Regions from separate parts of the Alishewanella sp. BS5-314 genome, predicted to be linked through region 2. Evidence: predicted binding sites of a transcription regulator. Region 2 holds the regulator's gene; each other region holds the start of a gene.

Region 1 (7,414 bases), on a different contig from region 2:
CAACGAAAAAGATCTGTATCGGGCACAGCTGGATATCTTCCTCGATCCGAACGACCCGGCGGTAATTGCTGCGGCGCGTGCTGAAGGCATCAGCGATAACTGGATTAAAGCAGCCCAGCGTTCACCGGTGTATATGATGGCGATGGACTGGAAAGTGGCGCTGCCACTGCACCCTGAGTACCGTACCCTGCCGATGGTCTGGTATGTACCACCACTGTCACCGATCCAAAGCGCAGTGCAGGCCGGTCATGTCGGCATGAATGGCGAAATTCCGGATCTGAAGTCGCTGCGTATTCCGCTGCGTTACCTGGCCAATATGCTGACCGCTGGCGACGAAGCACCGGTAGTTCGCGCCCTAGAGCGGATGATTGCGATGCGCGCCTTTAAACGTTCGCAACAGGTTGATGGCGTCGAGGATCTGGATGTGCTGAAGCAAGTGGGTCTCAATGCGCTGCAGGTAGAAGAAATGTATCGCTATATGGCGCTGGCCAATTATGAAGATCGCTTTGTGATCCCAACCAGCCACCGTGCCTATGCCGAAAATGCCTATGACCTGAAATCCAGCTGTGGCTTTACCTTTGGTAATGGCTGTGGCGATGGCAATAACGACGTTAACCTGTTTGGCACTAAGGCCAAAGGTGTACGCCAGGTTATTCCGGTTGAGCTAAAGGATTAAGGGGGTTTTATGCAAATTCTACAGTTAATTTCCGTGCTTTTGGATTACCCCAGGCCCGAGTTGGTTGCCGCACAGGATGAGTTACTGGCCGTGGTTGCGGCCAGTGAGTTACCGCAGAGCAAGAAAGACAGTCTCAGTGCCTTTATCAGTCAGCGCTGCGGCGCTGAGCTGATGGACTGGCAATCTGAATACGATGGTCTGTTTGAACGTGGTCGCTCCTTATCGCTACTGATTTTTGAGCATGTGCATGGCGAATCACGTGCCCGTGGTCAGGCCATGGTTGATTTACAGGCGCAGTACAAAGCAGCCGGTTTAGATATCGGGGTCAAAGAATTACCCGACTACCTGCCACTCTATCTGGAGTTTTTATCTACCCAGGGCGCGGAAAATGCGCAAATTGGGCTGGAAGAAATTGCGCCTATCCTGGCGGTATTGACCTGCCGGCTGGAACAGCGCGACTCGAATTACGCCGCTTTGTTCCAGGCCCTGCTGGCGCTATCGGCAGCAGAGGTCGACCTGGCCGATATCAAGGCACAGATCGCTAACGAAAAACGCGACGACAGCCCTAAGGCGCTGGATAAAGTCTGGGAAGAGGAAATGGTGACCTTTATGAGCGCTGAGCAATCCAACAGCGCCTGCGGCACCGGCAATAAACCGAGTGAATCACAACGGCGCGATCAATTTGTACCGCTGAGCACGGATTTATTGCATACCGACGCCCTGGCACAAGAACTATTTCACGAAGCCGCCGCGAAGCGCGCTTAAGGAGCATTTACATGGCACACTTAAACCTGTTTGCCTTTGGGATCTACCCCTATATTGCCATCGCCATTATGGTGATTGGCAGCTGGATCCGTTACGACCGCGAACAATACAGCTGGAAAACCAGCTCATCCCAGCTGTTGGAAAGCAAACAACTGCGTAAAGGCAGTATTGCTTTTCATATCGGTATTCTGGGGATCTTTTTAGGTCACTTTGCCGGCCTGCTGCTACCAAAAGAGCTTTGGTATCTGTTTGGTATTACCAGCTCAATGAAGCAAATGATCGCTATCGTTGCCGGTGGTATCTTTGGCCTGATCTGTTTCTACGGCCTGACTATCCTGATTAAACGCCGGCTGTTTAACCCACGCATCCGAGCTACCAGTAACCCGATGGATATCGCTATCCTGCTGTTACTGTACGCGCAATTAATCCTGGGCTTACTGTCTATCTTTGTCTCGATGGGGCATTTGGACGGTACTGAAATGCTGAAATTAATGGCTTGGGCACAAAACACTGTCACCTTTAATTCCGTTGCCGCGGCAGAGTCAATTAGCAGCGTGCATTGGATCTTTAAGCTGCATGTGTTCCTTGGCTTAAGCTTGTTTGTAGTATTCCCGTTCAGCCGCTTAGTGCATATGTTAAGTGTGCCGGTACAGTATATGCGCCGGCAGCACCAGATAGTGCGGCAGCGGTTTGTGCGGTAAAGGTGGGATGGTTTAATCGTGTTTGCGGCAGTGCTTGCGACCATTCATCCGGTGGTAAGCACTCCGTACAACTTTGCCGGGGCACGCCGTAAATACATCCCTGTAGGCTCCCCTTTCGCATCCATGCGAAAGACGTCCCCGGCCAAAGTGTACTGCGCGCTGACCACCTCGTTTCAGACTGAGGTTAAGTTCGCCAACAGTATTTGGCTTCCGAGGTTAATATGATTCAAGTAAATAACATCCCAATTAGCGAAGCCGCCATTATGGCGGAAATGCAGTACCATCCGGCAGACAGCAAACGTACGGCGATGTTAAAAGCCGCCGAGTCGCTGGTGATTGGCGAACTGCTGCGCCAGCGTGCGACCGCGCTGGGGCTGGAAATCAGCACCGAAAATAATGTGGTTACCGAAAATAACTATCTGGATGCGTTACTGGCGCACGAGGTGGTGATCCCCACGGCCACAGATGCCGAATGTGAGCAGTATTACAAACTGAATCCGCAACGCTTTACCAGCTCACCGCTGTTAGAGGTACGGCATATCCTGTTGGCCGCGGCGCCGGAAGATGATGCTGCCCGGGTTGAAGCTAAAACCCTATCGGAGATACTGATCCAACAGTTGCACCAAGGCACACCCTTTGTCGAGGCCGCCCGCACCTACTCGGCCTGCCCGTCGAAAGAAACTGGCGGCAGTCTTGGACAAATCAGTCGTGGTCAGACCGTGCCGGAGTTTGAGCGGCAGATTTTTAGTGCTGAACCCGGTTTAATGCCGCAGGGCGTCGAAAGTCGGTATGGGGTGCATGTGGTCGAAGTGATGCGTAAGGTACCAGGTCAACCCCTGCCTTATAGCGCCGTTAAGCAAAAAATTGCCGATTACTTAAATGAAAAGGTAAGGCGTAAAGCCATTGCCCAGTACATTCATCAACTGATCGTTCAGGCCAACATTGATGGCTATGACTTCCAGTTATCTGACTCACCACTGATGCAGTAACAGGCATTCCTGGCTCCACAACCAGCATCCGTGCTGGTCTCTCCGCGCCGCCACTGGTGTTCAGCTGGCGGTTTTTTCTTACCGGAATACGGCCTGGTTTAAGTGCAAACCGTTAATTAGCGTCTGGGTAGATATGCATAGGCATCGCGCAGAATGCGATCGCGCTGGCGATCAAAGCGGTCATGCTCGCGTTCCACTTTTACCGCAAATTTGTCGTAAGCCCGATCCACCTTGCGCTGAAATTTCTCCCGCTCTTTATGATGTGGCCGGCCTTTCCCTTTGCGGGTATCGTGCCGGTATTCACGGGCCAGTTTGTCCAGCTCCCGATCCAGCTCACGCTCATAACTGGCCAGTTTACGCTGATGCTCAGCCGCTAAACGACGTAGTTGCTGACGGGTACGATCGTCAAGACGTGGTGGGGCATGCCGGATTTCATAATGCCGGCTATAACCCTGGTACACCGGATCAATCCGCGCCACCCTTAACAACTCGTCTGCCGCCCGTTGCAGCGTAAAGGCGACCACATCCTGTGCCACCTGCTCGACCGGATCATAGCGCTGCTGATGCGCACTCAGCGGCCAGGCCGTTAAGGTTAATAGGGTGGCAATTACCAAGCTTTTATTGATACCTGTTTTCATAGCAGGCTCCATTTCTGGCTAAACACCTGTTGATTGTGGCCCACCGGCCTTAACCGACGCTGAAGCAATTTCCCCTGTACCACCGATGGGGTAACAACTGCTGTAATGACGCGACCTGGCAAGCCAGCCTGGCGGTTACAGTTAGCAAAATTTGATCTGGATCAACCTTTCACCGCGCTAAGCATCTAAGCTAAACCACAATATCTAGTGATAATTAACAATACCAACACAAGATAGAGGGTTTTATGCTGTATTACACCGCTGAACAAGTTGTCTGGCAAGAAGTACCCGGCGAAGTGTCGCTGGCATACACCTTCAGTGGCTGCCAGCTGGGCTGTAAAGGTTGCCATAGCGCCGATAGCTGGGATCCCAAACAAGGACGCCCCCTTAGCCCGGAGCATTTTCAGCAACGTTTGCAGGATTATCAGGGGTTGATTAGCTGTGTGCTGTTTTTAGGCGGCGAATGGGCAGCGCCAGCATTACTAAAACTGCTGACGCTGAGTAAAACCGCAGGCTTAAAACGCTGCCTCTATACCGGGCTGGAACTGGCTGAGCTAAGCCCATCCATCCGCAGTGAGCTGACTTTTGTGAAAACCGGGCGCTGGTTTGCCGCGCGCGGCGGTTTGCAAAGCCCAACCACCAATCAAAGATTTATCGATTTGCGAACAGGCCAGTGTCTGAATTCGCACTTTCAACAACGCAACTAACACAATGCAAGAGGGAATGGCTATGGCGGCGCTTAACACCGAACAACTACAAAAGAAACTGAGTTTTATTGAGCAATATTTACTGGCACCTAATGCTGCCGATGGTTCGAAACTGGATGCCAATGCCAATGTCACCCAGAAAAATATTGCGACCCTGGAGGCTGAGCTGATGAAAGATCAGTTTATTCAGGTTAATCGCGCTCTGGTCAGCAATAAGATCCGCGAATTATTTGATGCTAAGCTGGCGAAGGAGTATCTGCGCCAAATTGAGCAACATGAAATTTATGTGCATGACGAAACCAGCCTGAAGCCCTATTGTGTATCGGTTACCATGTATCCGTTCTTACGCGATGGTCTGACGAAACTGGGGGGCGAGTCGCAGGCTCCGAAACATCTGGAGTCCTTTTGCGGCTGCTTTGTTAACTTTGTATTCGCCGTGTCCAGTCAGTTTGCCGGCGCTGTGGCCACGGTCGAGTTTCTGACCTATTTTGATTATTTTGCCCGTAAAGATTATGGCGATAATTATCTGCAAACCCATCGCAAACAAATCGAAAACCATCTGCAGCATGTGGTATATGCACTAAATCAGCCGGCAGCAGCACGCGGTTATCAGAGTGTATTCTGGAATATCTCAGTGTATGACCAGCACTATTTTGCCAGCATGTTTGGCAACTTTGTGTTTCCGGACTTTGCAAAACCAGAATGGTCTTCGGTGTCAGCGTTACAGCAATTTTTCCTAAGCTGGTTTAATCAAGAGCGCGAGAAAACTATCCTCACCTTCCCGGTGGTCACCGTCGCCATGCTGACTGAGAACGGCCGCTGCAAAGATCAGCTGTTCGCGATCGACATCGCCCGCGAAATGGCAGCCGGGAATTCGTTTTTTATTTATCAGTCTGATAATGCCGACTCACTGGCAAGCTGCTGCCGGCTGCGTAGTGAAATCAGCGATAATACCTTTTCTTATTCGTTAGGCGCTGGCGGAGTAGCGACCGGCTCCATTAATGTGATTACTCTCAATATGAACCGGCTGGTCCAGGATGGCCGTGATTTAGCAACAGAGGTCAGCAAAATCCATAAATATCAGGTTGCCTACCGCAAACTCCTGGAAGAGTATAAAGCGGCCGGCTTGCTCACCGTATACAATGCCGGCTTTATCAGCCTGGATAAACAATTTCTGACCATTGGCATTAACGGCATGGTTGAAGCCGCCGAATCCCAGGGCCTAAGCGCTGGCAATAATGCCGCCTATATCAACTTTGTGCAGCAACAGCTAAAAGTGATTTTTGAGGCTAATAAGGCGGCAAAAGCCGAATACGGTTATCTGTTTAATACCGAGTTTGTGCCAGCGGAAAATCTGGGGGTAAAGAACGCTAAGTGGGATCGCGAAGATGGCTATGTTGTGCCGCGTGATTGCTATAACTCCTATTTTTACGTGGTAGAAGACGAGCAAAGCAACACGCTGGACAAGTTTCAACTACATGGCCGTCAGCTCTTGGATTATCTGGATGGTGGCTCAGCGCTGCACCTGAACCTGGAAGAAAAGCTGGATCTGCAGGGCTATCTGCAACTGCTGAATATTGCTGCTCATACCGGCTGTAATTATTTTTGTGTTAACGTCAAAATCACTATCTGTAATCAGTGTGACGCCATAGATAAGCGCACTCTATGCCGCTGTACCCAATGTGGTAGTCAGGATATTGATTACGGCACCCGGGTCATTGGCTATTTAAAACGTATCTCCGCCTTTAGCGCCGGCCGCCGGCAAGAACATAGCCTGCGGCATTATCACCGCCAGGCCAGTACCCGCTTACAGAAAACCGGTTAAGGCGTTCCTGGCCCCTTGCGCAATTAAGCGGAGGCGGTTTGGGGGCTTGCTGGCCCCCTTTTTTCTTAGCTTAGCTACTACTGTGGAGGCATAGCGCGCAGGCCTTACCCACCGTAAACTGCTTTATCAGTCCCAGCGGAAGCGCAATGAGTAACAAACCCAAGCTGCAAACCGCCATGCAGCAGCTGATTAGCGAAGTTAAAGCCACCCTGCCGCTCTACGAACCGGCAACCTATGTTTGCGGCATTACCAATAGCGATTGTCAGGGCTGTCCGAAGAAAATGCTGGAACTGGTCGATTCTGAACTCTGCTTTTGGGAAAGCGCGCTAAAACAAGGTCGCATCCCTAAGTTTGATGAATTGCGCCGCTTTGGCAAGCTATGCCAAAGCGTGCATCGTAATTTGGTGCGAAATAGAATCCTACCCACTGCTTTATAGGTGAAAGGTACCCACTTTCGTTCGATGCAAAGTAGGCTACCCCATCAGAGGTAAGGCGCCCCCTCCTTTGCCGGATAGCGGCACTGCCCCACTGTTGTTAGCATAGCGACCAGATCATCCGCTTGGAGCCAACAGCATGAATATTCAGTCATACCAGGACTTACTGCAGGCCGCAGCAATGCAACCCGAGCCACAACGGCTGTTATTTGTGTTTGCTAAAGCTGAACTGCCTAATGGCTATACCGATAGCCAAAAACAAAACTTTGAGCAGGGTCAGGGCGGCGCTCTGGCGCCGGTACTCTGTGTCGATAAATTACCGGAAGAGGTTAGCGCCTTTCAGCAATTGGTAACTGAATCGGCTCACACCGGCATCGACTGGGATATCGCCTTTGTCTCGGCCATGGGTGGCCGTGGCGGCTTTCCGCCGAATAGCGACGAGGCCGTACAGCCATTACAAATGATGATGCAGAAAATTCAGGGCGGCATGATTGCCGACTTTCTGACCTTTGATAAAAATGGCGACCTGGTGGCACTGTATTAGCGAATAGCTCAGCGCTGCGGTCGGCCTTTGCCCGGCTGGCGCACACTACAGAGTAAAGAGTCATTCATGCACTCGCCATGCTGCGCGGAATCTTAACCTTAAAGCAACTGCCCACGCCGGGCGTACTCTGCACCT
Region 2 (7,414 bases):
ATGCTTTTTACTGACCTGATGTTGGCCTTGCACTAACTTTAAACCAAGCGCCGCATCGCCCAAAGTGCCGGTGACATAGATATAATCACCGACCTTGGCTCCGCTACGGGTAATGGCTTTACCATGCGGCACCAAACCCTTGGCGATCATGGTCAGACTAAGTGGTCCGCGGGTGGTATCGCCACCGATCAGCTGGCAGTGATAATAATCGGCGGTTTCATGTAAACCGGCAGCAAATTCCGCCAGCCAGTCTTCGTTAACTTCCGGCAAGGTTAAGGCTAACGATAGCCAGGCGGGTTCCGCGCCCATCGCCGCCAAATCACTGACATTGACCGCCACCAACTTATGCCCCAAAGCCCGGGGATCCACATCGGCAAAGAAATGGGTGCCACACACCATAGTATCGGTGGTGATCACCAGATCAAAGCCATCCCGCACCTGCAGTACAGCACCGTCGTCACCGATCCCCACTTGGGTATCAGCGCGTTTCGCCCCGGCCTGACTAAAGTACCGGGCAATTAAATCAAATTCACCCATACAGATTAAAAAGCCGACTTACGTCGGCCTCCATAAAGCAGGTTATGCTGGTCGTAATACCCGGACGGCTTTGTCCAGGATACCATTGACGAATTTGTGGCTGTCATCCGCGGCGAAGGCTTTGGCCAGTTCGATCGCCTCATTAATGACAACCTTATAGGGCACATCCAGGCGGTACTTCAGCTCATAAGCCGATACCCGTAACACGGCTTTCTCGACCAGATCGATATCTTCAAACGGCCGTTCCAGAAAGGGTTTAATGGCTTCATCGAGCTTGCTGTGATGTAACACCACGCCACGCAGAATATCCTGGAAGTAAGGCACATCCAGATGTTTGACATTGTTTTCCAGCAACAGTTGCTGTTCAATATCGGCAATCGGATTCTGGCTGACTTGCCAGCTGTAGATGCCTTGTACCGCTAACGAGCGGGACTGACGACGCACATTTGGTTTCATGCCGGTTTCCTGTTACAGCTGCTCAAGCACATTAATCATTTCCAGTGCCGACATCGCTGCTTCACCGCCTTTATTGCCTGCCTTGGTTCCGGCACGCTCAATCGCCTGCTCGATACTGTCGACAGTCAGCACACCGAAGGCCACTGGCAGGTCAAACTGCATCGCGACCTGGGCGATACCTTTGACACATTCGCCGGACACATATTCAAAGTGCGGCGTGCCACCACGGATCACCGCGCCCAGCGCAACGATAGCGTCATATTTTTTGCTGGCGGCAACCCGCTGCACCGCTAATGGCAGTTCGAAGGCACCGGGGATCCGCACCACGGTAATATCTTCAGCGGCGATATTGCCGACACGCTGTAAGGTATCTACGGCGCCGCTAAGCAAACTTTCGACGATAAAACTGTTAAAGCGCGCGACCACGATCGCGATCTTTTTACCTGTTGCAGCATAGCCTGCTTCAATCACCTGCATTGCCAGTCCTTACTTGTTAACTGCCACTAAAATCAGCCGCGCATAATAGCATAGTTTGCGACGTTCTGGCAGAGGCTTATTCAGAAACGTAATCCACCACTTCCAGGCCAAAACCCGACAGCGCATGATACTTTTTCGGTTGGCTTAACAGCCGCATTTTCCGCACACCAAGGCTGGCCAGAATTTGCGAACCAACGCCAACATTACGGGAGGTACCTTTCCAGGGCGCAGAGCGGGGCTTTTCACCTTTATCTTCGGCCTGGAAATTCTGCACCATTTGCACCAGCTCGTCAGTCGACTCGTGCTTACCCAGTAGCACCAGCACCCCGCCCTCATCAGCAATACGCTGCATGGCGGTATGCAATGGGAAACTCAGGTTAGCGCCACGGTTGCTCAGTAATAAATCACTGAAGGTGTTGTGTAAATGTACCCGCACCAAGGTTGGTTGTTCTGGCTGGATTTCCCCTTTCACCAGCGCAAAATGCAGCTGATTATCGATAGTATCTTTAAAGGTCACCAGTTCAAACTCACCCATCTCCGTTGGCAGCTGGCAGGTTGCCACCTTTTCGATGGTAGTTTCATTCAGATTACGGTATTCAATCAGATCGGCAATGGTGCCAATCTTAATATCATGTTGCTTGGCAAAGACTTCCAGATCCGGGCGCCGCGCCATGGTACCGTCATCATTCAGGATCTCGACAATCACGGCGGCCGGTTCCAAACCAGCCAGACGCGCTAAGTCACAGCCGGCTTCGGTATGACCCGCCCGCACCAGCACACCGCCGTCCTGCGCCATTAACGGAAAAATATGGCCGGGCTGCACGATATCTGCCGGACTGGCATCACGTGCGACCGCCGCTTTCACAGTGCGGGCGCGATCGGCTGCCGAAATACCGGTGGTAACGCCTTCGGCGGCTTCAATCGATACGGTAAAATTGGTCGAAAACGGCGATTTGTTGGCATCAACCATTAACGCCAGATTAAGCTGCTTGCAGCGCTTTTTGGTCAGGGTTAAACAAATCAGACCGCGGCCATATTTGGCCATAAAGTTAATGGCTTCCGGCGTGACATATTCGGCCGCCATCACCAGATCGCCTTCATTCTCACGATCTTCATCATCCATTAGGATCACCATCTTGCCCTGACGGATATCTTCAATAATTTCAGCGGGGGTATTCAGTTGCATAACTAACCTTCTTATAAAAAGCCGCGCTGCGCCAGCAACGCCAAATCAACACCGCCCTTAGGCGCCGCAACCGGTGTGGTTAACAGCCGCTGGATATAGCGGGCTAACAGATCCACCTCTATATGCACCCGACTACCTTTTTGCAAGGTCAGTAAGGTAGTTTGTGCTGCCGTATGCGGCACTATGGTTAAGCGAAAACGGTCAGTCAGTACTTCATTTACGGTCAAACTAATGCCATCGATAGTCACCGAGCCTTTGTGGGCAATAAAGGGCGCCAGTTCTGCCGGCAGCGCAAACCACAGTTGCCAGGCACGGGCGCTTTGTTCCATAGCCAGCAAGGACGTCACCCCATCGACATGACCACTTACCAGATGCCCGCCGAGACGCCCGGTTGCCAGCAGTGCCTTCTCCAGATTCAGCAACTGCCCGACCTTATATTCACCAAAGCGGGTCAGGGCTAAGGTTTCAGCCGACAAGTCGGCACTAAATGACTGGCTACCCAGCGCAGTGACCGTCAGACAGACGCCATTCGTCGCGATACTGTCACCCAATTTGACGTCGCTAAAATCCAGACTACTGCTCTGGATGGTGACACTCAGATCGCCGCCCTTAGGGCTAAGCCGGCTAAGGGTGCCAGTGGCTTCAATAATACCGGTAAACATCTTATTCCTCGCTAAGGCGGGCGCGCAGGCGCAGGTCCGGCCCCAGACTAATGACCTCATTAAACGCCAGTTTTGGCGTCTGCGCCAGTTGCTGAAAATCACCCAGTACCGCCAGCGGCCGGCCCTGCTCGCCCAGCAGCAGTGGGGCCTGATACAGCAGTAATTCATCGACTAAGCCAGCTTTTAGCAAACTGCCCGCTAATATCGCGCCGGCTTCCGTCCACAGACTATTAATCTGTCGCGCTGCGAGTAAAGTTAGCAGCTGAGCCAGGTCCAACTGACCGTCAGCACTTAGCGCCAGTGGCAGTTGTTCCACTGTTACCCTTGTCACGGCTAACTTACGTGGCGCGGCGTCAGCGGCATAACACAGCAGCACCGGACCACCTTCATTGAATAGCGGCTCGTTGCCGCTTAACCGCTGCTGCCGGTCCAGAATCACCCGCAGTGGCTGGCGTAAACTGCCATCGGTGAGCGGCCGGATCAAGGCTGCCGGCTCTGCAGCGGCATCGCTACTTTGCCGTACCGTTAAACGTGCCGCATCGGCGAGTACAGTACTGGCAGTGGATAAAATCGCGCTAACCTGCGCCCGCCATAGCTGCACGTCAGCGCGTGCGGCGTCACTGGTTAGCCATTGACTCTGGCCATTCGCCAGGGCAGTACGCCCATCCAGACTGGCCGCCAGTTTCAGATACAGATAAGGCCGCTGCCGCTCCATCCGGCTTAAAAAACCCGGATTAAGCGCTCTGGCTTCCTCAGTTAATAAACCGTGTGCAACGCTAATGCCAGCTTGTTGCAATATGGCGACGCCCTTACCGGCGACCAGCGGATTCGGATCCAGCATGGCAATCACCACCCGGGCGACACCGGCTTTTACCAGGGCTTCCGCACAAGGTGGTGTGCGACCATAGTGGGCACAGGGCTCCAGCGTCACATAACAGGTCGAACCCAGGGCGGCGCTACCGGCTTGTTGCAAGGCAAAGACTTCAGCATGTGGGCCGCCGGCTTGCTGATGAAAGCCTTCGCCGAGCACCTGGCCATCTTTAACCACCAGCGCCCCCACATTGGGGTTGGGATCAGTAGTAAAACGGCCCTGTGCTGCCAGCGCCAGCGCGCGGCGCATAAAAGCATAATCGGCCTGACTAAAACTCACCTTATTGCTCTCCGAGACGGGCAATTTCTTCACCAAATTCGCGGATATCTTTAAAGGAGCGGTACACCGAGGCAAAGCGCACATAAGCAACTTTATCAACTTTCACCAGCTCATCCATAATCAGATTTCCCAGCAAATTACTGGCGACTTCACGTTCACCGGTAGCCCGGAGCTGGGATTTAATTTTATTAATCAGTTGCTCAATTTGTTCGGTGGCCACCGGCCGCTTTTCCAGCGAGCGTAATAAACCGCTGCGTAACTTATCTTCATTAAAGGGTTCGCGGGAGCCGTCACGTTTAATAATTCGTGGCATCACCAGCTCTGCCGCTTCAAAGGTAGTAAAGCGTTCGTGGCAAGCCAGGCACTCGCGACGACGGCGTACCTGATGACCATCGGCGACCAGACGCGAGTCAATGACCTTGGTATCATCGGCATTACAAAAGGGACAATACATACTGACCTTTTACCCCCTAGCTAACTGTTCAGGACAAGGCGCTAACAGCCTGTTTAGCCGGCGCTTTGCATAAAAGAATGGCCGCATTAGCGGCCATCACAGCATAGCACGAGTTATGCCTTAGGCATAAACCGGGAAGCGGCCACAGACTTCAGCCACCTGAGCCCGTACCCTGGCAATTACCGCCTCGTCACCACGGCTATCCAGCACATCACAAATCAGGCTGGCAACCAGACGCGCTTCGGCTTCTTTAAAACCACGGCGGGTAATGGCCGGAGTACCGATGCGCAGACCGCTGGTAACAAATGGCGAACGCGGGTCGTTCGGTACTGAGTTCTTGTTTACCGTAATATGCGCCTGCCCTAACCAGGCATCGGCATCTTTACCGGTGATATCTTTATCAATCAGATCCATCAGGAACAGATGGTTCTCGGTCCCACCGGATACGATCTTATAGCCACGGCTGATCATCTCAGCACACATAGCTTTAGCGTTTACCAGCACCTGCTGCTGATAAACTTTAAATTCCGGCTGCAGCGCTTCTTTAAAGGCTACCGCTTTCGCCGCGATGACATGCATTAACGGGCCACCCTGTCCGCCCGGGAAAACTGCTGAATTCAGTTTCTTCTCAATGGCTTCATTCTTCCGGGCCAGGATCAGACCGCCACGAGGGCCGGCCAGGGTTTTATGGGTGGTGGTGGTCACCACATCGGCGATAGGTACCGGGTTTGGATACAGACCCGCCGCCACCAGACCGGCAACGTGCGCCATATCCACCATCAGGTAGGCACCGACTTTATCCGCAATCTCACGGAAGCGCTGCCAGTCAACAATACCTGAGTATGCCGAGAAGCCGGCAATAATCAGCTTCGGCTTGTGCTCTAAGGCCAGGGCTTCAGCCTGATCATAATCAATCACACCGGTTTCAGGATGCAGACCGTACTGTACCGCGTGATAGAGCTTACCCGAGGCGCTTACTGTGGCACCGTGCGTCAGGTGACCGCCATGGGCCAAACTCATGCCCAGAATGGTATCGCCAGCATTTAATAAGGCCAGGAATACCGCAGAGTTCGCCTGCGAACCTGAGTGCGGTTGCACGTTGGCGTAGTCAGCACCAAATAATTCTTTCGCGCGGGCAATGGCTAAATCTTCCGCGATATCCACATATTCACAGCCGCCGTAGTAACGTTTGTGCGGATAACCTTCAGCATATTTATTGGTTAATTGTGAACCTTGCGCCTGCAGCACCCGGGGGCTGGCATAGTTTTCTGACGCGATCAGCTCAATGTGAGCCTCCTGCCGCTCAGTTTCCTGAACCATGGATTGCCATAATTCCGGATCAAAATCCGCAATATTCATATCACGCTTTAACATGCTTTCTCCTGGGCGCGGCTATCACGCTTAACGTTAACGACAGTCTGAAAAACTGGCGGCTATTCTACCCTGAAATAAAAATTGTTGCACCGAAAAAACAGCCGTCCAGACTTCTGCAAAACAAAATCTGCCACCCGCGCCGTTTTTACCAGGCTAAAAATGTGCAGCAAAGTTGCCAAAGCCGCGACCATCGGCTACATTACTGGTTATTCATACAGCGCTGTAAGTAACGATGACTTCGACGCGGAAAATTATTCATCTGGATATGGACTGCTTCTTCGCCGCCGTGGAGATGCGCGATAATCCGCGGCTGCGTGATATTCCGCTTGCCATCGGCAGTGACGGTAAACGGGGTGTTGTCGCCACCTGTAATTATCCGGCGCGGGCCTTTGGTGTGCGCTCCGCGATGTCCAGTCATGAGGCGTTAAAGCGTTGCCCACAGCTGACTTTTGTCCGCGGCAATATGGATAAATATCAGGCAGTCAGTAAGCAGATCCGCCAGATTTTTTTGCGCTACACGCCGTTAGTCGAACCCTTATCCCTGGATGAAGCCTATCTTGATGTCAGTGCCAGCCCACATTTTGCCGGCAGCGCGACACTGATTGCCGAAGATATCCGCCGTAGCGTGTTCGCGGAAACCGGTCTGACCGTCTCCGCCGGGGTGGCACCAAATAAATTTCTGGCAAAAATTGCCAGTGATGAAAATAAGCCGGATGGGCTTTTTGTGTTAACGCCGGCTAAGGTAGCTGACTTTGTTGCCGCTCTGCCACTACGCAAAATTCCCGGTGTCGGCCCTAAGGCAGCAGAGAAACTGGCCAGGCTGGGATTGCAATTTTGCCGCGATATCGTACCGCCGGGTGGTGAAGTGCCGCTGCCGTTACTAAGCGCCCTACTCAAAGAGTTCGGCAGTCAAACTGCCAGTTTATTAGAGCGCTGTCAGGGTATCGATCTGCGGGAGGTGCAACCGAGCCGGGAGCGCAAATCGGTTGCGGTGGAGCGCACCCTGGCCAGCGATTTACACCAGCTAACTGACGCCCAGCAGATGCTGCAACAGTTATTGCCGGATTTACAATGCCGGCTCGAGCAAAGCGGCAAGGCGCATTTACTGGCCAAAATCG
Region 3 (7,414 bases), 770 kb from region 2:
GAAAAAATTACTGTTAGCATCATCTTTAGCTGCATTAATGGCATTGCCGGCACAAGCCGCTGACTATGTGATTGACACTGAAGGCGCACATGCCTTTATCCAGTTTAAAATTAGCCACTTAGGTTATAGCTGGCTGTATGGCCGTTTTAATGACTTTAGCGGCGACTTTAGTTACGACAGCAATAATCTGGCCGCCTCGAAAATCAATGTCACTATCGATACCACCAGTATCGACTCAAACCATACTGAGCGCGATCAACATTTACGCAGCGCTGATTTTCTAAACGTTGAAAAATTCCCGCAGTCCAGCTTTGTTAGCACCAAGGTCGTTCCCACCACCGGTGATAACTTTGAGCTGCATGGCAAGTTCACGTTAAATGGTGTAACCAAAGATATCGTGATTGCTGCCGAGAAAATTGGTGAAGGTCAGGATCCCTGGGGCGGTTATCGGGCAGGTTTTGCCGGCACCACCGCCTTTGCATTAAAAGACCTCGGCATCAACTATGACTTGGGCCCGGCCGCGGCAACTGTCTATCTGGAACTGAGTGTCGAAGGGATCCGCAAGTAAGATGCTCAATTGCCGCAGTTTTGGCTGCGGCACGCCCTGCGGCCTATGTCTGAGGATTAACGCTGTTCCAGCTGTGTTGCTAATTGCGCTCTGGCTTCGATAAAGTCGGCTTCATCCAGCACCACCCTGGCAATTTGCTGATACAGCGCTCTGGCACGGACAATATCACCCTGAGCGAGGTATAACTGCGCTAAACGTAATCGGGCGCGCGGCAGACGGGGTTGCTGGCTATTATCATAGAATGACAGATAGCTTTCCAGCGCATGGATCCCCTCCAGCTGGTAGCGCTCGGTAAACACGGCCAGCCGCCCTAACTGGAAATGTACATTCTGCTGGCTTACCGGATCGCTAAGCAACGGTAACAGCTGTAAATAGGTTTGTTGTGCTACCAGAAAGGCGCTTTGCTGGGTTAAGACGGCACCTTTGCGTAGTAAGAGTTCAGTGTTATCCGGTGTCTGCAGTAACTGGGCATCAAGCAGCGCTTGCGCATCACTCAACCGGCCCTCAGCCACAGCAATACCAGCCCGGGCAAGGGTGCCCTGCACCGGATTTTTCGCAAATAACTGCTCGGCAAGTTCAGCTGCTAAAGGCTTGCTACCACCGGCAGTGGCAGGAGCGACCTGATAAAAGTTAATCAGCGCTTGCTGTGCCAGATAGTTTTCCGGATCCAGGCTGATGGCTTTTTGCAGCAGCTCAAGACCATCGGTTGCTCTTTTACGGGCGTTAAAGATATTGCCACTATTCGCCAGCGCGATTTTGTTCAGTGCCGCCTGCGTCAGCAGGGCACTGTGCTCCGGGAATTCTTCAATCAATTGATTTAACAGCGTACTGGCTTCTTCGCGGAACTGTTGCTGGATCAGCGAGCGTACCATCAGCAGCATCAGCTGCGGATCGCGCCGGGCAGCCGGATCTTGCTCCATGCGTTGTAATAACTCGGTATAACGCGCCTGAGCAAATAAAGACTGATAATCGCTGTTGGCGAGTGCCGGCAGCGGTAGCGTTAACATCAACGACAGAACAAGAGCTTTCATCAACAACCGTCTAAAGCAGCCAAAATCCGGCGCTAATTTTGCTTTAACTTAAGCAAAAATACCATTTATTTCGGAATTTCCAGCTCGATATCGGTCTGTGGAATACTGCAACATGGCAAGAATTCGCCACGGCGGACAAAGGCCAGCGGCTCTTGCAGGTAGCTAACTTGTCCGCTTAACAGTTTACAGCGACAAGCGCCGCAAAAGCCCTCGCGGCACTGATAGTTAACGGCCTGCTGTTGTTGCTCCAGAAACTGTAGCAGGTTAGGCGAGGAGCCATCGAAGTTGACGACCACCTCGCCATTAATGCGAACCTGCGGCATCGGCGTTACAGATCAAAATCACCAAAGTCGGCGGTATCGACTTCGTTATCAATCTGACCTACCAGATAGGAGCTGATCTCCGATTCCTGCGGTGCCACCTGCACATTGTCGGATACCAGCCAGGTGTTGATCCACGGAATGGGGTTTTGCGTGGTGGCAAAGCGTGGTTTTAAGCCGACAGCCTGCATCCGGCTATTGGTAATAAACTCGACATACTGACACAGAATATCTTTGTTCAGACCAATCATCGAACCATCTTTAAACAGATAGGCTGCCCAGTCCTTTTCCTGCTCCGCCGCGCGCATAAAGATGGCGTAAGATTCCTCTTCGCACTCTTTGGCAATCTCCGCCATTTCCGGATCATCATCACCGCTGGCCAGAATATTCAGCATATGCTGAGTGCCGGTAAGGTGCAGCGCTTCATCGCGGGCAATCAGCCGGATAATCTTGGCATTCCCTTCCATCAGTTCACGCTCAGCAAAAGCAAAACTGCAGGCAAAGCTGACATAAAAGCGGATCGCTTCTAATACGTTTACCGACATTAAGCACAGGTAAAGCCGCTTTTTCAGCTCACGCAAGGTGATCTGCTCGGTCTTACCATTAATTTGATGAGTGCCTTCACCACAACGCTGATACAGATTAATGCCATCAATCAGATCGTCATAGTAACGGGTAACATCAACTGCTCGCTCTAAAATCCGCTCGTTCAGCATAATATCGTCGAAGATCTTATGCGGTTCAGCACTGATATTACGGATAATATGGGTGTAGCTGCGGCTGTGAATGGTTTCACTAAAGGCCCAGGTTTCAATCCAGGTTTCCAGCTCCGGAATAGACACTATTGGCAACAGGGCGACGTTAGGCGAGCGGCCCTGTACCGAGTCCAGCAGCGTCTGGTATTTCAGATTGCTGATAAAGATATGTTTTTCATGCTCAGGTAATTGCTGGAAATCAATCCGATCTTTACTGACGTCAATCTCTTCCGGCCGCCAGAAAAAGCTCAGCTGCTTTTCGATCAGCTTTTCAAAAATCGGATACTTTTGCTGGTCATAACGGGAAACGTTTACGGCATTACCAAAGAACATCGGTTCCTTGAGCTGGTCATTGATATTGCGGTTAAAGGTGGTGTACGCCATGCTGATTTTAATCCTGAGAATCTGACAAAAACTTACTAAAAAAGAGCGGCCGGGCCGCTCTTCACTGCATTAGATCTTACAGGCGCCACCGGCGCAGCCGTCGTCTTCTGCTGCGGGCTTGATATCATCCTGGATATCTGAAGCGCCATCACGGGTGTTGTGATAATACATTGTCTTCACACCCAGCTTATAAGCGGTAAGCAGATCTTTCAGCAGGATCTTCATCGGTACTTTACCGCCTTCGAACTTGGCCGGATCATAGTTGGTGTTAGCCGAAATGGTCTGGTCGATAAATTTCTGCATAATGGCCACCAGCGTCAGATAACCATCGTTGGATGGAATATCCCACAGCAGCTCGTACTGATCTTTTAAGCGCTCATACTCTGGCACAACCTGCTTTAAGATACCGTCTTTACTGGCCTTGACGCTGATATGGCCACGCGGCGGCTCGATACCATTAGTCGCATTCGAGATCTGCGATGAGGTCTCAGATGGCATCAGCGCAGACAACGTTGAGTTACGCAGGCCATACTGCTGAATATCTTTACGCAGCTGCTCCCAATCCAGTTGTAAGGCTTCAGCACAAACCTTATCCAGATCCTTTTTATAGGTATCAATCGGCAGAATACCCTGCGCATAAGTGGTCTCGTTAAACTTCGGACAAGGGCCTTGCTCCTGCGCCAGTTTCACCGAGGCTTTCAGCAGATAATACTGCATTGCTTCGAAGGTACGGTGGGTCAGGGCATTGGCCGAGCCGTCCGAGTATTTCACGCCATTTTTCGCCAGGTAGTAGGCATAGTTAATGACACCAATGCCCAAGGTACGGCGCGCCATGGAGCCGGATTGTGCGGCCGGAATAGGGTAGTCCTGATAATCAAGCAGACTATCCAGTGCCCGCACCGCTAAATCCGCCAGCGGTTCAAACTCGTCCAGCTGTTCAATGGCGCCGAGGTTAAAGGCTGACAGTGTGCAGAGCGCGATCTCACCGTTTGGATCGTTAACATGCTCCAGCGGTTTGGTCGGCAGCGCAATTTCCAGACACAGGTTGCTTTGCCGTACCGGTGCCAGCGCCGGGTTGAACGGGCTGTGCGTATTGCAGTGATCGACGTTTTGCAGGTAAATGCGGCCGGTACTGGCGCGCTCCTGCATAAATAAGGTAAAGAGTTCGACTGCCTTAATGCGCTTTTTACGGATCTTGCTGTCAGCTTCATACTTCACATATAAGGCTTCAAACTTTTCCTGATCTTCAAAGAAAGCATCATACAGCCCCGGCACATCAGACGGGCTGAATAAGGTGATATAGTCATCTTTAATCAGGCGCTGATACATCAGGCGGTTAAACTGCACGCCATAGTCCAGATGCCGCACCCGGTTCTCTTCCACACCACGGTTATTTTTCAGTACCAGCAGCGATTCCACTTCCAGATGCCATAAGGGGTAGAACAGGGTGGCGGCACCACCACGCACACCGCCTTGCGAGCAGCTTTTTACTGCGGTCTGGAAATGCTTATAAAACGGGATACAGCCAGTATGGAAGGCTTCACCGTTACGGATTGGGCTACCCAGAGCACGAATACGACCCGCGTTAATACCAATACCGGCGCGCTGCGACACGTATTTTACAATGGCACTGGAGGTGGCATTGATCGAATCCAGGCTATCACCGCACTCAATCAGTACGCAGGAGCTGAACTGACGGGTTGGAGTACGTACACCGGACATAATAGGTGTGGGCAGTGAAATCTTAAACAGCGACGTCGCATCATAGAAGCGGCGTACATAGTCCAACCGCGTGCTTTTCGGGTAATTGGCAAATAAACAGGCGGCAACCAGCATGTAGAGGAACTGGGCGCTTTCATAAATCTCACCGGTTACCCGGTTTTGTACCAGATATTTACCTTCCAGCTGCTTAACGGCAGCATAACTGAAATTCAGATCGCGGCTATGGTCGATATAGCTATTCAGGATATCCAGCTCTTCGCGGCTGTAATCAGCCAGAATATGCATATCGTAGCGTTTGGCTTCGACCATCTTCACCACCTGGTCATACAGGTGGGGTGGTTCGAACTGACCGTAGGCTTTTTTGCGTAGATGGAATACTGCCAGCCGGGCCGCCATATACTGGTAATCCGGGGTCTCTTTTGAGATCAGATCGGCAGCGGCCTTGATAATGGTTTCATGAATATCGGACGACTTGATGCCATCATAGAACTGAATATGGGATTTCAGTTCCACCTGCGACACCGACACGTTTTTTAACCCCTCGGCCGCCCAGTCAATGACGCGGTGAATTTTATCTAAATCCAGAGGTTCGCGCCGACCATCGCGCTTAGTCACAAAAAGAGTTTGAGTCATCGCTGAAGTATTCCATTTCTTTTAATAATAAATGAATCGGGTTTAGCGCACGGCTATCAATACACCCGGGTTGCTGACGATTTACACAACATATGGGTGTATTTCAAAAGACGATCACAAGATAGTGTGTATTGCAGGAATTTGCAAGCGAGGAAAAAGCGGCTTTTTTGTGCAGTTTTTTTGCCGGTTAGCAGCCACTAACCTTGAGCTCAGTGTGCCCGGATGCACCGGTCAGAGGCAAGCTTTTTTATAGATTTTTTTGCTTGGATTTATTTGTTCTATAAAGCGTCATTTTTAGTTTAAGCGGTTATTTAGCAGCCAGGGTGTATCACGGTCCCCAGCTGCTTGACCATCAGAGTGGCTTACGCGCTACCACGAAGTAGTTGACATCCAAACCGGCACCAAGCTTAAAGCTGTTATTGAGAGGGTTAAAATGCAGACCAGTGGCATCCACTAATTCCAAACCGGCGTCTTCGATATAGCGCATCAGTACTGAGGGGCGGATAAACTTATCAAACTGATGGGTACCGCGCGGCACCAGCTTTAACAGATACTCAGCGCCGACTATGGCAAACAGGTACGCCTTGGCGGTTTTGTTAATGGTCGAGAACACCAGAGTAGCACCGGGTGCGGCCAGTTCGGCGCAGGCGCGCACCACCGATGCCGGATCCGGCACATGTTCCAGCATTTCCATACAGGTCACCAGTTCAAATTCGCCGGCGTGGCGCTCGGCAAAGTCTTCTGCGGTGCTTTGCTGATAATCAATATTCACTCCGGCTTCCAGGGCATGCAGGCGGGCGACATTCAGGCCATCCGGCGCCATATCAATACCAGTTACCTTTGCGCCGGCGCGCGCCATACTCTCGGCCAGGATGCCACCGCCACAGCCGACGTCGAGAGTGTTGCGGCCAAACAGACCACCGAGTTGATCACTGATATAACCTAAGCGGGTCGGATTTAATAAATGTAGTGGTTTAAACTCACCTTCCGGATCCCACCAACGGGCAGCAATCTCATTAAACTTACTGATTTCATTCTGATCGACGTTACTGTTTTTATCGAAGTTATCGGGGCTGTTCATAGTCACTACCTGATTGTTTTCGCGCATTATAAAGCCTTAGCCGGTGCTGGCAACGGCGGCAATTCGAGCAGGCGGTGCAAACAGGCATGGCAAGGTAATATTTCTGTGATAGAATCCGGCGTTGTCTCGCGCTAAACAAAGGCAAGAAAAGCGAGTTATCTATCTGATTTAAGGGAAAATAACGTTTTATGACAGATCTGGCCAGAGAAATAGTTCCAATAAATATCGAAGAGGAATTAAAAAATTCCTACCTCGATTATGCCATGAGCGTAATCGTTGGCCGGGCCTTACCCGATGTCAGGGATGGTCTGAAGCCAGTGCACCGCCGCGTGTTGTTTGCCATGAAGGAACTGGGTAACGACTGGAACAAGGCCTACAAAAAATCCGCCCGTGTCGTCGGTGACGTTATCGGTAAATACCACCCCCATGGTGACAGTGCGGTATACGATACTATCGTGCGGATGGCTCAGCCGTTTTCGCTGCGGTATATGCTGGTGGACGGTCAGGGTAACTTTGGTTCGATTGACGGCGACTCTGCCGCCGCCATGCGTTATACCGAAGTCAGAATGGCCCGCATTGCCCATGAGCTGTTAGCCGATCTGGACAAAGAAACCGTAGATTTTGTGCCGAACTACGACGGCACCGAACAAATTCCCGCCGTATTACCGACCAAGGTACCGAACCTGCTGATTAACGGCTCATCCGGTATTGCCGTAGGTATGGCAACCAATATTCCGCCGCATAACCTGAATGAAATTATTGATGGCTGTCTGGCACTGATTGCGAATCCGGATATTGAATTGCACGAACTGATGCAACATATTCCGGGCCCGGATTTCCCGACTGCGGCCATTATCAATGGCCGTAAAGGTATTGAAGAAGCCTACCGTACCGGCCGGGGCAAGGTGTATATCCGCGCC

Evidence for each region. The regulator NrdR, encoded in region 2, represses ribonucleotide reductase genes. The targets are predictions, from matches to a motif close to AAACACNANATNTNGTGTTT.
Region 1: nrdG (anaerobic ribonucleoside-triphosphate reductase activating protein) is a predicted target of NrdR. The motif match lies at 3,963-3,982, and genes of this name have one in related genera.
Region 3: nrdA (class 1a ribonucleoside-diphosphate reductase subunit alpha) is a predicted target of NrdR. The motif match lies at 5,495-5,514, and genes of this name have one in related genera.

What each region holds. Positions count from the first base shown of each region.
Region 1 covers NZ_JACEHJ010000001.1:602,209-609,622, forward strand. Annotated here, with positions in the region: gene narH (nitrate reductase subunit beta) at 1-676, shown strand, start outside; gene narJ (nitrate reductase molybdenum cofactor assembly chaperone) at 686-1,441, shown strand; gene narI (respiratory nitrate reductase subunit gamma) at 1,453-2,142, shown strand; gene H1D31_RS02790 (peptidylprolyl isomerase) at 2,364-3,131, shown strand; gene H1D31_RS02795 (hypothetical protein) at 3,248-3,769, opposite strand; gene nrdG (anaerobic ribonucleoside-triphosphate reductase activating protein) at 4,015-4,476, shown strand; gene nrdD (anaerobic ribonucleoside-triphosphate reductase) at 4,499-6,301, shown strand; gene H1D31_RS02810 (hypothetical protein) at 6,448-6,738, shown strand; gene H1D31_RS02815 (ribonucleotide reductase subunit alpha) at 6,875-7,279, shown strand; gene H1D31_RS02820 (ATP-binding protein) at 7,344-7,414, opposite strand, start outside.
Region 2 covers NZ_JACEHJ010000002.1:1,606,289-1,613,702, forward strand. Annotated here, with positions in the region: gene thiL (thiamine-phosphate kinase) at 1-537, opposite strand, end outside; gene nusB (transcription antitermination factor NusB) at 580-993, opposite strand; gene ribE (6,7-dimethyl-8-ribityllumazine synthase) at 1,006-1,470, opposite strand; gene ribBA (bifunctional 3,4-dihydroxy-2-butanone-4-phosphate synthase/GTP cyclohydrolase II) at 1,547-2,656, opposite strand; gene H1D31_RS11880 (riboflavin synthase) at 2,668-3,318, opposite strand; gene ribD (bifunctional diaminohydroxyphosphoribosylaminopyrimidine deaminase/5-amino-6-(5-phosphoribosylamino)uracil reductase RibD) at 3,320-4,468, opposite strand; gene nrdR (transcriptional regulator NrdR) at 4,470-4,922, opposite strand; gene glyA (serine hydroxymethyltransferase) at 5,043-6,296, opposite strand; gene dinB (DNA polymerase IV) at 6,529-7,414, shown strand, end outside.
Region 3 covers NZ_JACEHJ010000002.1:835,103-842,516, reverse strand. Annotated here, with positions in the region: gene H1D31_RS08465 (YceI family protein) at 1-568, shown strand, start outside; gene H1D31_RS08460 (tetratricopeptide repeat protein) at 625-1,599, opposite strand; gene yfaE (class I ribonucleotide reductase maintenance protein YfaE) at 1,665-1,922, opposite strand; gene nrdB (class Ia ribonucleoside-diphosphate reductase subunit beta) at 1,928-3,058, opposite strand; gene nrdA (class 1a ribonucleoside-diphosphate reductase subunit alpha) at 3,128-5,413, opposite strand; gene ubiG (bifunctional 2-polyprenyl-6-hydroxyphenol methylase/3-demethylubiquinol 3-O-methyltransferase UbiG) at 5,766-6,494, opposite strand; gene gyrA (DNA topoisomerase (ATP-hydrolyzing) subunit A) at 6,683-7,414, shown strand, end outside.